3 regions of the Allohahella marinimesophila genome follow, and region 3 is predicted to be linked to each of the others. Evidence: predicted binding sites of a transcription regulator. Region 3 holds the regulator's gene; each other region holds the start of a gene.
The links. The regulator FliA, encoded in region 3, starts transcription of late flagellar genes. The targets are predictions, from matches to a motif close to CTAAAGTTNNNNNNNNNNCNGCCGATA.
Positions count from the first base shown of each region.

Region 1 (4,179 bases), on a different contig from region 3:
GAGCGATGGCCTTCAGCATCAACGGTACAGCTATTACTGGTTCAACGGTAGCTAGCGATCAGGGTGCAAACCAGACTTCGCTTATCGATGCGATCAACGCAAAGTCAGGCCAGACTGGGGTTACGGCGGAAGCTCTGGAAGGCGACAAACTTTCATTGGTTGCTGCCGATGGCCGAAATATAACCATTACTGGCACGGGTGGTGACAGCGGTTTCGCTGCAGCGATCACTGCGGGAACCCAATTTGGTTCGGTATCGCTACAATCTGCTGGTCAGTTTGAAATCGGTACGCAAACTGGCGCGAATGACAAGGCTGGCCTCAGCGTAGGCAAGTTCGGTGGCGCAGAATCCGGCACCAAGCTGTCAGACATCGATATCTCGACTGTCGAAGGTGCCAACAAGGCGATCAAGGCTGTAGACAACGCAGTACAGACGATCTCTTCAAAGCGGGCTGAGCTGGGTGCGATTCAAAACCGCTTCACAGCGACCATCTCGAATCTTGAGTCACGTAGCGAGAACCTCTCAGCTGCCAACTCACGAATCAAGGATGCGGACTTCGCGAAAGAGACAGCTGAACTGTCACGGACTCAGGTACTGCAGCAGGCTGGTATTTCCATCCTGGCCCAGGCCAACGCCCGTCCACAGCAGGCTCTGTCACTCCTGGGCTAATAACCCAACGGGATACGCCTTCTCTGCCTCAGGGCAGGGTTGGCGGAACCCTCAAGTACTTCCACAGCACCCTGCGGGCAACCGCGAGGGTGCTTTCGAGGTATAAGCGGTCATGCGAGCCGCGGCTACAAACACAGAACGTACTAATCAAGTTACCGCTTGAAGTTGTGAATAGAGGCAGTGAGGTAACGTATGAGTGACAGACCAGCATTTGATGCAGGACAGACAGGTCGGGCCAGTTCGGCGCCGGCTTTTGCGCGTTCTGGTCAACAGGTGAATCAACGTGACGGCGTGATCGCCACACCGACCGCAGCGCGAGCCTCCGTGCCCTCTGTTGTCACTGAAATCAGTGCAGCAGCATCAGCCGCCGCAGCTTCGATAGAGCAGGTCGCGGGCCCGGCAGACGAGAGTGCAGTTGCAAGCTCTGCGCAGGAGCAGAATCCGCTAAGAAGCGCAGTGACACGATTGAACGACTACGTCCAGTCAGTGCAGCGTGACCTCGAATTTTCCTTCGACGAAGAATCCGGCCATTCCGTGATTACCGTCATCGACCGCAACACCAAGGAAGTCGTCAGGCAGCTGCCAGATGATCTCGCTCTGGAGCTGGCGCGCAATTTGCAGAATAACGAATCGATGAGACTGCTCGACGCCAGAATCTGATGTAGCCAAAGCGCTGCACACCATACCGGCCCGACGGCCTCATCAGGAACCATAAGGCCTGAGCGGGGCCCCGGCAGTGTGGCTACAGACTGAAGCGGAAGAGTCATCTTACGATCAGTAACACAAAAGGGGCAAAGTTTTGCCCCTTTTTGCCGATACAGTTCCTAGCAGCAAGAAATACTAAAAAAGATCGCCAAAACTAAAAAAAGCACTAACGCAGAAAGGCGCCGCAAGCGCAGCAGAGATAGTTAACCAATAGCAATTGAGTGGGTAGCACAATGGCAATTTCTTCAGTCGGTATAGGATCTGGTGTACTCACCAGTGATTTGATAGACAAGTTGGCGTCTGCCGAGCGTGAGCCCACCGAATTACGACTCGATGTCAAAACTGAAAAAGCTGAAACCCAGCTCAGCGACTTCGGTCGCATCAAGAGCGCAGTCTCGGACCTCCGTCTCAGCGCCAGAACGCTGGCTACTGCGGATGCCTTCGGCGCTGCTGTGGGCGAGTCGACTTCCGATGCAGTCGCACTGACAGCGGGTTCTGCAGCCAAGCCGGGCTCTTATCAGATCGAAGTGAGCAAGCTGGCGACCGCACAGTCGCTCGCATCTGCCTCATTCACTGACAAGGATACAACACCCGTAGGTGCAGGTACGCTGCAGATACAGGTTGGCGACAAGCTGACCAATGTCACGATCGATAGCAGCAGCAATACCCTGGACGGACTGGCAAAAGCTATCAACGATTCAAATAGTGGTGCGAACGCCTCTGTGTTGTTCAATGGTACCGGCTATCAGCTCGTTATCGCTTCGAAAGAGACCGGACTGGCCAATGCTGTAACGATTACCGCGACAGACAGTGATGGCAATAGCGCTGACACTGCCGGGCTGTCACAGTTCAATTCCAATGCTACCAACCCGAACATGACCGAGACCATGCCTGGTCAGGATGCCGAGTTCAGGGTGAACGGCCTGGCATTGACGCGTCCGACCAACAGTTTCGACGACGTTATCCCCGGCTCGACATTGAAGCTGACAGACGTCACTACCGCACCGGCCACCGTGACCATCCGCGCTGATAGCGAAAAAGCGACCGAGCGGATGCAGGACTTTGTCGACAAATACAATGCGCTGAAAGAAATCATCAATGAAGTGACCGCCTTCAATGCCAGCAGTGGTGAGAAAGGTTCGCTGCTGGGCAACTCGGCGGTTCGCTCCATCGCTGCAGACATGCGTAGCGTCATCGGCAACATGGTGCCTGGCCTCGAGAAAGCCAACGTGCGGTCACTGGCCGAAATCGGTGTGTCGACCAACGCCACCACCGGTCTGCTCGAATTCAATAGCAGCAAGTTCAGCGAGAAGCTGACGGCCTATCCAGAGGATGTTGCTGGTCTCTTCTCCGAGCAGGGCAGGACGACTGATGCGTCGGTCACTTACTCTGGTGGCAGCATCAATACCAAAGTCGGCAGCTATGGCATCAATGTCACACAGATGGCGACGAAGGGGGCATACACAGGTGCTTCGCCACTGGCAGCCTCTACGGTTATCGATGCCGACAATGGCGTGTTCAGCATCAGTGTCGATGGCAAGAATTCAAGCGAGATCACGCTGACTGCGGGCACTTATACTCAGGCAGAAATGATCAGCGAAATTCAGAAGCAGCTCGATGCGAATGCCGGTTTGCAAAGTGCTGGTGTTGCGGCCAAGGCTTCACTGGGCCCTGGCGGTGAACTTCTGCTCAGCTCGACCGTCTATGGCAAGACCTCCAATGTGTCGATTATGTCCACGGGCGTGAACACGGCGGCAAGTCTTGGCCTCTCTGTAGGCGCCGGCGTTGCCGGCCTCGACGTCGAGGGCACGATCAATGGCCAGAAGGCGACGGGCACAGGCCAGTATCTTCGTTCCGACGAAGGTGACTCAAGCGGTCTTCGCGTTCAGATTACCGGCGGCACCATCGGCGATCGCGGCCAGGTCAGCTATATCGAAGGCGTTGGCGATCAGATGGTCGATCGTATCAACAACATGCTGTCTGCCAGGGGCTCACTGTCAGTAGCCATCGAAGGCTTCAACACTGAAATTGGGCAGATCAAGGAGGACCGGCAGAAGCTCGATCTTCGCATCGAATCACTGACGGCGCGCCTGGTGAAGCAGTTCTCGGCAGCCGACTCGCTGGTCTCACGATTGAACAACACTGGCGATTTCCTGACAGCACAGCTCAAGGCCATGGCACCTGGTGCCAACGACTAAATTGAACAGACAGCACTGAACCAGACACTTTTCCAGCAGTAACGAACATCGGGTAAATACTATGAATGCATTGATGGCTTATCAGAACGTGAACAGACAGACCAGCGTTGTGGATGCAGATCCTCACCGGCTTATCCAGCTCCTGTTCGATGGTGCACTCGAGCGCATCAACATGGCAAAAGTGCAGATTCAGATGCGCAATTACGAAGGCAAGAATCGTCTGATCAGCAAAGCGATGGAAATCGTCGGCGGCTTGCGCAGCTTTCTCGACCTCGAGCGTGGCGGTTCGATTGCCAGCAGCCTGAACGATCTGTATGAGTACATCGAACGTCGCCTGCTCGACGCCAATATCAGCAACAACATCGAGATACTCGATGAAGTGGCTGGTCTGATTCGTGAAATCAAGACTGGCTGGGATGGCATCCGTCCTGAAGTACTGGAAAAGCAGCTGGTCTAGTCAGGCTCACTGCATCAGTGCGGTGAGGTGGGCCTCCACACTCGCCGCCAGTGCCTCGAGGTGATACCCGCCCTCGAGGCACGATACGATTCGTCCCTCGCTATACACTCTCGCGACATCCACGATCATATCAGTCACCCATCGATAGTCG
Region 1 covers NZ_BAABBO010000005.1:56,234-60,412, reverse strand. The annotation lists gene ABD735_RS05515 (flagellin N-terminal helical domain-containing protein) at 1-668, shown strand, start outside; gene ABD735_RS05510 (flagellar protein FlaG) at 861-1,328, shown strand; gene fliD (flagellar filament capping protein FliD) at 1,607-3,571, shown strand; gene fliS (flagellar export chaperone FliS) at 3,633-4,028, shown strand; gene ABD735_RS05495 (histone deacetylase family protein) at 4,035-4,179, opposite strand, start outside.
Region 1: fliD (flagellar filament capping protein FliD) is a predicted target of FliA. The motif match lies at 1,460-1,486, and genes of this name have one in related genera.

Region 2 (4,179 bases), on a different contig from region 3:
AGTTGTTCCGCAGCCACGCCAGTAATGAAGAGTAGGGCGGCCTGAGAGTACAGCGAAAACAGTACCAACAAGGAAGGGTACAGCGCGCCCATACGGGGCAGTATGGTGCGCACACCAATAGCGAGTACCGCCAACAGGGCGAGAAGTAATGCGCCTGCTCGCAATAATATGGTCAGCCAGGCCTGGTCTGGCATGGCCCAGAAATCATTGACGCCTGAAATGAGAATGAACAATGCGCCCAGCAGGGCGAACATTCGATTGGTACGAGCGTGCCGTGCATCGTGCGAGATGAGGAAGGCCTGTTCGAGCTCAGCCGGAAAACTCAGCCGGGACGATTGCTTCGCCAAGGCCTGCGCGGCCACTTCTGCCAGGGCTGAAGGGCGCGATTCTGTGATCTGGTTCCGGACTGTTTGCATAGCTTCACTGCTCTTTTCAAACACACACAACTCTTAACGCCAAACGCCTACCAAGTTATCAAACCTTGGACCAGACTGAGATCATTACAGATGTTCCTGGAGAACGCGGTCATGTTAGCAAAATTCAACAACAAAAGTGGTAGCGACTCGACCCTGCGTGACTCGCAGAAACTCGCATCGATGACTAACTCAAGGTTAGGCCAGATTCTGGTCAACCGTGGCTATGTTACACAGAAACAGCTCGATCTGGCGCTGCGGCAACAGGCCGAAGCAGTACTGGCCGGCCAGGGTGAATCTCTGAGGCTTGGTGAATTGCTGGTAGCCGAGTCGCTCATTACTGAGCGGGATCTGAAGCGGGCCCTCAGGCAACAGTCACGGCTGCGATTCGCAGCGACTGTTCTGGCAGCGGTCAGTGCGCCCCTGCAGCCCATGCTGGCGATGGCTGCAACGACCACGGCTCCGGTCATTGTTCCTGCACCGAAATCTACCGAGTCCGTCGCCGCAAAAGGCTACTTGATTGCCGGCCTCCAGCCAATGGCCGAGTCGGAGATGGCTGGTGTAACCGCCCAGGGCTTCGATGACAGACTCGCCTCAAGACTCGATGGACAGATGCCTGTAGGCTACGAAGCCGACAAGCGTGATGTTCGACAGGCATCGGCACGCGAATCAGAGCAGGGGCTGGACGGCGTAAAGGTGTTGGGTCAACTTGGCAAGGTACTGCTGCCAATCACTCAGGTGCTCGACTCGGACATTGAGGTGGTCGGTGTTCATATCTCTGAAGATCGTATCAAGCCATTGTTCGATGACACTGGCGCAATGAATGTAATTCTGCCAAACCTCATTGAACGGGTCAGCTTCCGGGATATCAGGCCCGCCGGCCAGGTCGGTGGCCCCACCTTCGGTACGATTCAGCTTGAAGGCATTCGCTTTAGCGACGAAGCCAGCATCAAGATTCGACCGTTCTAATCTTGCATCAGACAGTACACTAAACAGAAAAGGCGCCTCATCGGCGCCTTTCGGAATTCACGGCGCCTCGGGGCGCTGTTTTTGTGTCATTGCTCAGTAGGCATCATATGCTTCTACCGGCGCTGATACCGGGTCAGGCGCTGGCAATGGCCTGGCCGTGTCCAACTGCAGCTGCCGCTGTCTTTGCCGCTGCGCCGTAGAGTGAGGGCGCAGCCGACTTGCCACGTAACACATCCATGATGCGCTCGACCCGCTGTTGGCTCAGCTGAATGATCTTTTGATTGACGCGGTTAAGACCGCTGACGGCCTTGAGCAGATCTTCAGCTTCGGTCAGAAGCTCGAAAGCCTTTGGCACACGCTCACGTGCGAGCTGTCGGAATTTCTCGATGCTGAGATTGTTGGCCTTGAGCCAGGAGGTCTTCAGGGTAGCATTCTGTTCAATCTGCTCGAGGCAAGCGACTTTCTTCTCGCCGGCAAGTTTGAACTTTTCGAGATCGCCCTGTTCGAGGAAAGTTCTTTCGAAGCGGAGAAGACGCTGGAGCTGCTGAAGGCTCGCAATATCTGAACGGAGGATGTCCAGAAGGGACTGAATGTTTACTGCCTGGTTTGACATACGGTTGCCTGCTTCCTGACCTGTGGGACCAGTCCCACAGGTACGTCATTACTAGAAGCTAAGCAACTTTCCTGCCACAGATCGTGAGTTGACCTGATATTCACCAGAATCGATTCGAGCCTTGAGATCCGCAACGCGATCCGTGTCCACTTCAGGCAGATCGGAAATCTGACTCTCAAGCTTCTGCAGGCTGCGGGCCTGGGCGCTCAACACCACGGAGTCCCCCGGAGCGGACTTGCCTTTTTCAGGTGCAGGCGCTGCCGGCTTGGCCTGAACACTGGCTTCACGCGTCTTCGCCGCATCTTTGGAAGCAGAACTAAGGGGATTATCTTTCCCCGGAACGCCACTGAACCCGTTGATATTCATGAGTTGATACCTGCTGTCGTACAGCTGTAACCTGAATTTGTCTGCGCATTCCCAGCGCCCATGTACGATATATCGGCCACCGATCGAAAAACTTTAGCTCTGAATGCAGAAATTTCTTGAGCGGCAGTTTTGCGCCAGTAGCTACTATTGCAGTCCGCAAGAACACCTTCCGCTACGGCGAACATTTGCCGCCAGTCCACACACCACCTGTCGCAATTGAGACGGCACATCACAACATTACCTCAACCTCACCACGCCCGACCACTCGACCCCGAACCACACGTTCCGAACTCAGGTTACGCACCGAAATCTGCTGGCCGATCGTGCCATCAGAAAGGGCTTCGCCCTGCATGCGGATATTGATGCCTCCTGTGCTGGCCACGATCACAACGCGATCTCCACGGCCCACGGCCTTTTCTTTCAGCATCATGCCGGGACTCAGTGTTTCACCCGCTCGGATGGTGCGCTTGCTACGCCAGCCCTTGAGCGACTCCAGATCGCGAAAATATCCTCGCTGCAGCTTGCTGATATCCGTGTCTACTGCAATCAGTTCAGCATCTGCAACGCTGCTGCCACGAGGAATCGCGTGGCGCGCCTGCATCACACTAATGGTATGGACGATGCGAACCTGCGTGTAGATAGTCCAGCTCTCGGGAGACTCACAGGAAATCTTCAACACCAGGCGGCCACCACTGTGCAGTGCCTTGCTGTCGCTGCGACTGGCGGACTCTGATGCCAATGCTTCGGGCATTTGCCGGCAGGCCGGATAGTTCAGGCGGGCATCTGGCGAGTTGATCTCGTACTCCAGGCGCTCGCCCTCTGCATCGAGCTTCAGGCCTCTTACGTAGGCGCGCATGAACGACTCAGTCGCCGCCACCACCTGCTGTTGCCATACCGGCTCTACACTGGTGTTTGCCGATACATTCAGCGTGACGCCCATGACCACACATAGACGTATCAACTGAGCGCGTATCCAAAGGCAACGCTGGCGGATCTCGAATTGGTACATATCAGTGCCCCGACAGAATAGAAATATCCAGAATCTTGCCTATGCTTGGGGAAGGCCTGAAATGACTGGACTGTCCCTTGCGACAGCAAGCTACTGAAGTAGCTAAAGCAAATACCAGGCCATTGAGCGAAACGAGGAGTATCCAGGCATGGCTGGCGTCTTAGATAGTGTTAATCAGCGTACACAGCTCGTCGGCCAGAATCGGCTCGAGCTTTTGCTGTTCAGGCTGCGCGGCAAGCAGATCTATGGCATCAACGTGTTCAAGGTCAAGGAAGTTCTGCAGTGCCCCAAACTGACCCTGCTCCCACAGCGGCACCCGGTCGTGCGCGGCGTAGCCCATGTCAGAGGCGGCACCATTCCTATCATGGATATGGGCATGGCTACTGGCCAGCAGGGCATCCCGACTGAAGAGATCCCCGAGTGCTTCGTCATCATTACCGAATATAACCGCAAGACCCAGGGCTTCCTGGTGTCCGGCGTGGAGCGCATCGTCAACCTCAACTGGGGCGACATGCAGCCGCCGCCGAAAGGCGCTGGACCAAATAGCTATCTCACGGCAGTGACCAGAATTGAAGATACGCTGATCGAAATCATCGACGTGGAGAAAATCCTCGCTGAGGTAGCTCCGACTCGTGACACTGTAGCGGCGGAATTCATCGATGAAGATGTCAGGGAAAGCGTCAAGGACAAGTCGGTTCTCGTGGTAGACGACTCGTCGGTCGCCCGACGGCAGATAGTTCACTGTATGCAGGCCGTAGGGCTGAAGGTGGTGACCAAGAACAACGGCCGTGAGGCGCTGGAGTATCTCG
Region 2 covers NZ_BAABBO010000024.1:65,333-69,511, forward strand. The annotation lists gene ABD735_RS19925 (GGDEF domain-containing protein) at 1-416, opposite strand, end outside; gene ABD735_RS19930 (type II secretion protein ATPase) at 528-1,382, shown strand; gene ABD735_RS19935 (flagella synthesis protein FlgN) at 1,516-1,995, opposite strand; gene flgM (flagellar biosynthesis anti-sigma factor FlgM) at 2,047-2,361, opposite strand; gene flgA (flagellar basal body P-ring formation chaperone FlgA) at 2,591-3,322, opposite strand; gene ABD735_RS19950 (chemotaxis protein CheV) at 3,519-4,179, shown strand, end outside.
Region 2: flgM (flagellar biosynthesis anti-sigma factor FlgM) is a predicted target of FliA. The motif match lies at 2,432-2,458, and genes of this name have one in related genera.

Region 3 (4,179 bases):
TTGCTCGCCGAGCGCTTCGAGTATCTCTCCAGCTTCAACCAGGAAATCCTGAAGGATTTCGTCGTCAGCATCAAAGCTCATTCAAAAAGCTCCTAAAAACCCAGACTGGATAGCAGATCGTCGACGTCGTCCTGATTACTGACGACATCTGCGGATTTTGCGGATCCGGTGTTGATTTGCGGACCGTGCCCTTTCATATCCTGGGAGTGCGCCTTGTCAGCATCATAAAGCCCATGATCAACGCCGGTAATCTTGTCCACCTGGCCAGCCATAGCCACAAGCTTGACGAGATTGACCTCCACATCGGTGATGAGCGCAGTCACCTTCTTGATGACCTGACCAGTCAGATCCTGGAAGTCCTGAGTCAGCAATATGTCTGAAAGATTGGTATAGATTCGGTCACTCTTGCTTTCCAGATCCACGAAAAAATGGTCGATGCGCTTGTAGAGTTCCCTGAATTCGGACGGATCCATTTCACGACGGCGAAGACGCTCCCAGGCGTTCTTCAGCTCATGAGCTTCCTGCTTTACCGTGGTGGCCAGCGGCATGGTTTCTTCTACCAGGTCCATCGTGCGATTGGCCGCTTCGTCGGTCTTGGTCACTACATAAGCCAGGCGGTCAGACGCATCCGAGATGGTCGAAATTTCCTGGCTCTTCTGATTGTTTATATCAATATGGAAATTACGGATGGCATCGTGCAAGGTCCGCGTCAGCTTGCCGACTTCCAGATACAGGGTTCTGTCACGGGTATCGTTGAGCTGCCCGATCACCTTCATGGCGCCATCCATATCACCAGCCGACACCCGCTCCATGAGCGAGTTCGCCTGCTGACTCAGAGTATCGTCAATATCCGGGTTCGCCATGATGTCTGCTACCTCACTATGTCTGCGGAGCCGGCCGGCGTTATTCGATGCGCTCAAAAATCTTCTCGATCTTCTCTTTCAGCACGGCCGCAGTGAAAGGCTTGACCACATAGCCGTTGACCCCGGCCTGAGCCGCCGCAACAATCTGGTCGCGCTTTGCTTCCGCAGTCACCATGAGTACCGGCAGTGACTTCAGGTTCTCGTCTGCCCGGACATGCCCGAGCAGTTCGATCCCAGTCATCCCAGGCATGTTCCAGTCGGTCACCAGAAAATCGAACTTGCCGGTTTTCAGCATCGGAAGCGCCGTCTGCCCGTCGTCGGCTTCTTCAGTGTTGGTGAAGCCGAGGTCGCGCAGCAGATTCTTTATGATCCGTCGCATTGTTGAGAAATCATCGACCACGAGGATCTTCATGTTCTTGTCCAAGGTTACCTCCACGAAGGCGTTTAAGGACGGTAAGCAGGATTCAACCGGACTCGACCAGCTCGGAAGAGTTGTCTGAAAAGTTATACCTCAGTCTAGTCTGCAAACGCAGACTATCCAGTTTTGATCACGGATTTCTGACGGTGTCGGAGAAGCGCCGAAAGCAGCTCCCGAAGCTAGCGTTGACTGACCCTGCTTTTGATGCGGTGAACCGCCTGAGAAAGGATCTGACTGACCCTCGACTCGCTGATTTCAAGCACTTGCCCAATCTCCTTCAGATTCAGCTCTTCGTCGTAATATAATGAGACCACGAGCTTTTCCCTTTCTGGCAGCGCATCGATGACCTTGCTGAGCAATGTCAGCATCTGCTCGCGCTGCACCTGAGCGTGTGGCGTCGCATCTTCGTCATCAGCGAAATCGACAGCCTGCTCGCTGTTTGCCTGCATTTCATCAATGCTGAATACATGGCCGGTGGCTGAGTCCGCCAGACTGGCGTGATACTCTTCTACGCTGATATCGAGAACGGTCGCGATCTCCTGATCATTGGCATCGCGACCGAGACGGGCTTCAAGCTTGCGAATGGCTTCACTGATCTCGCGCGATCGACGGTGGACGGAGCGTGGCACCCAGTCGTTTCGACGCACCTCATCCATCATGGCACCGCGAATGCGGATACCCGCAAAAGTTTCGAAACTGGCACCCTGGCTACTGTCATAGCGCTGAAAGGCTTCGATCAGACCCATCATGCCAACCTGAAGCAGGTCATCGAACTGGACGTGACCCGGTAGCCGGCCAAGCAGATGATGGCCGATCCGTTTCACCAGCGCGCCATGCTGTGCGAACAGCGCGCTGTACTTATCCGAGGCCGGGGCCTGATACATGCCTGTGATCCATCAATGGGTACGTCACCGCTCAGGCCTGAACCAGGCGCTCGATGAAGAATTCAAGATTACCGCGAGGGGTCGTTGGCAAGGGCCAGTTGTCGACTTTCTGCGCCAGCTCCCTGAACGCGATCGAGGCCTTGGCACGAGGATAGGCTTCGAATACCGGGCGTTGTCGCTGCACTGCCTTGCGCACGGCTTCATCGAAGGGAATGCTGCCAACGTACTGCAGAGCGACCTCCAGAAAGCGCTCGGTCACTCGGGTCAGCTTGCCGAAGAGGTGACGGCCTTCCTGTTCCGAACGGACCATATTGGCCAGGATTCTGAAGCGGTGCATATCGTAGTCGCGGTTCAGGAGCTTCATCAACGCGTAGGCATCGGTGATTGAAGTCGGTTCGTCAGTAACGACGAAAATGGCTTCCTGTGCAGCACGCACGAAGGCCAGTACGCTTTCCGAAATACCGGCTGCTGTATCGATGATGAGCACGTCGAGATCGTCGCTGATCTCGCTGAAGGCAGAAATCAGGCCTGCGTGTTGCATGGGCGATAGATGGGTCAGGTACTGGGTGCCGGATGAGGCCGGCACGATGCGCATACCCATTGGTCCCTCGACCATGATTTCCGCAAGAGTGCGCTCTCCCGAGAGCACATCCGCAATATTATGTTTCGCCGTGAGACCGAGCAGTACGTCGAGATTTGCCAAACCGAGGTCGGCATCGAGCAGCACGACCCGTCGACCCAGTGCAGTCAGGGCGAGTCCGAGATTGATCGAGACGTTGCTTTTGCCAACGCCACCCTTTCCCCCGGTAACGGCGATGACCTGTACTGAGTTCGGTCTGCTCATATTGCGTTCTGTCTTCCCATCGGGTCACCGGTTTTCAGCTGACGAGACCGATGGTATGCCTGCTTGATGAGGCTCGGTCCTGTCGCTTTATGCAAGTGATTGATTATTGACTGTCCATCAGCATAGTAGGTGATTGGCAAATTGTTTTGTATGGCTAATTCGATCACCTCGCCGAGCTCTGCTGCTTCATCGACCTTGGTCACCATCAGTACCTTCGGGCGCAACTGACTGTAGTAATGATAGGTGGATTTCACGATCTTGCTATGCTGGGTCGCTGAAACTGCGAGAACGGTATGGACATGCGCCGAGCTCTGCTCCAGCTGGTACAGCTCGTTGAACTGCGCCTTGGCGTTGGGATCTGCCGGGCTCAGCCCCGCTGTGTCGACCAGGACCAGCTGCTTGTTGCTGAAGCGTTGAAGTGCGTCTCCCAGGCTCTCGTCCGGTCTTACGACATCCACTGTGATCTTCATCAGACGCCCGTAGGCGCGCAGCTGTTCCGCTGCACCGACCCGATAGCGATCGACACTGAGAATACCCACCTCGCCTGCCCTGCCAGCCTTCGCCAGCAATGCAGCCATCTTGGCGATCGTGGTGGTTTTACCTGTACCGGATGCCCCAACGAAGACGTAGACGCCAGTGGCTTCGTCCACCTTGAAGTCTGCCGTGGGGATCATGCCAGCGATATGCTTCATGAGATGTTCAAGCGATAAGCTGGAGCCAGTAGCGCTGGTCGCCAGGGCACTTTTGAGCACGGTATCGGTATAGTCGGTCGAAAAACCCATATCGCTGAGTTTTACCGCCAGTGGATGGCGCTGCTCCGGGCGCTGGCTGCCCAGCTGCATCCACTCCGTGAGACGGACGATCTGCTGCTGCATTTCCTTGAGCACTTCAGACTGTGCCGCAGAGGCCTGTGCATTTAAGGAGGACGCTGAGTGCCCGGCATGGCGGGTGGTGTCGTTATGACGTGCACCGGCATTGCCGCCCTGCCAGCGAGCGGGCTGAGCGGCTGGACGCTGTGCCTGGTGGCCATGCTCCTGGTGACGACGGATTTGCTCGGATCGATGCTGCGCGAAGTCCGGCTGACTCTGAGCGAAGGCGGGTTCCGGCTGGCGGGCCTGGCGCTGCTGTTCAAACTGTGGGCGGGTATCCTGGCGGCGTGCAACAGGCTGC
Region 3 covers NZ_BAABBO010000001.1:468,797-472,975, reverse strand. The annotation lists gene ABD735_RS02100 (chemotaxis protein CheW) at 1-81, opposite strand, end outside; gene ABD735_RS02095 (protein phosphatase CheZ) at 93-863, opposite strand; gene cheY (chemotaxis response regulator CheY) at 904-1,275, opposite strand; gene ABD735_RS02085 (RNA polymerase sigma factor FliA) at 1,461-2,165, opposite strand; gene ABD735_RS02080 (MinD/ParA family protein) at 2,197-3,009, opposite strand; gene flhF (flagellar biosynthesis GTPase FlhF) at 3,006-4,179, opposite strand, start outside.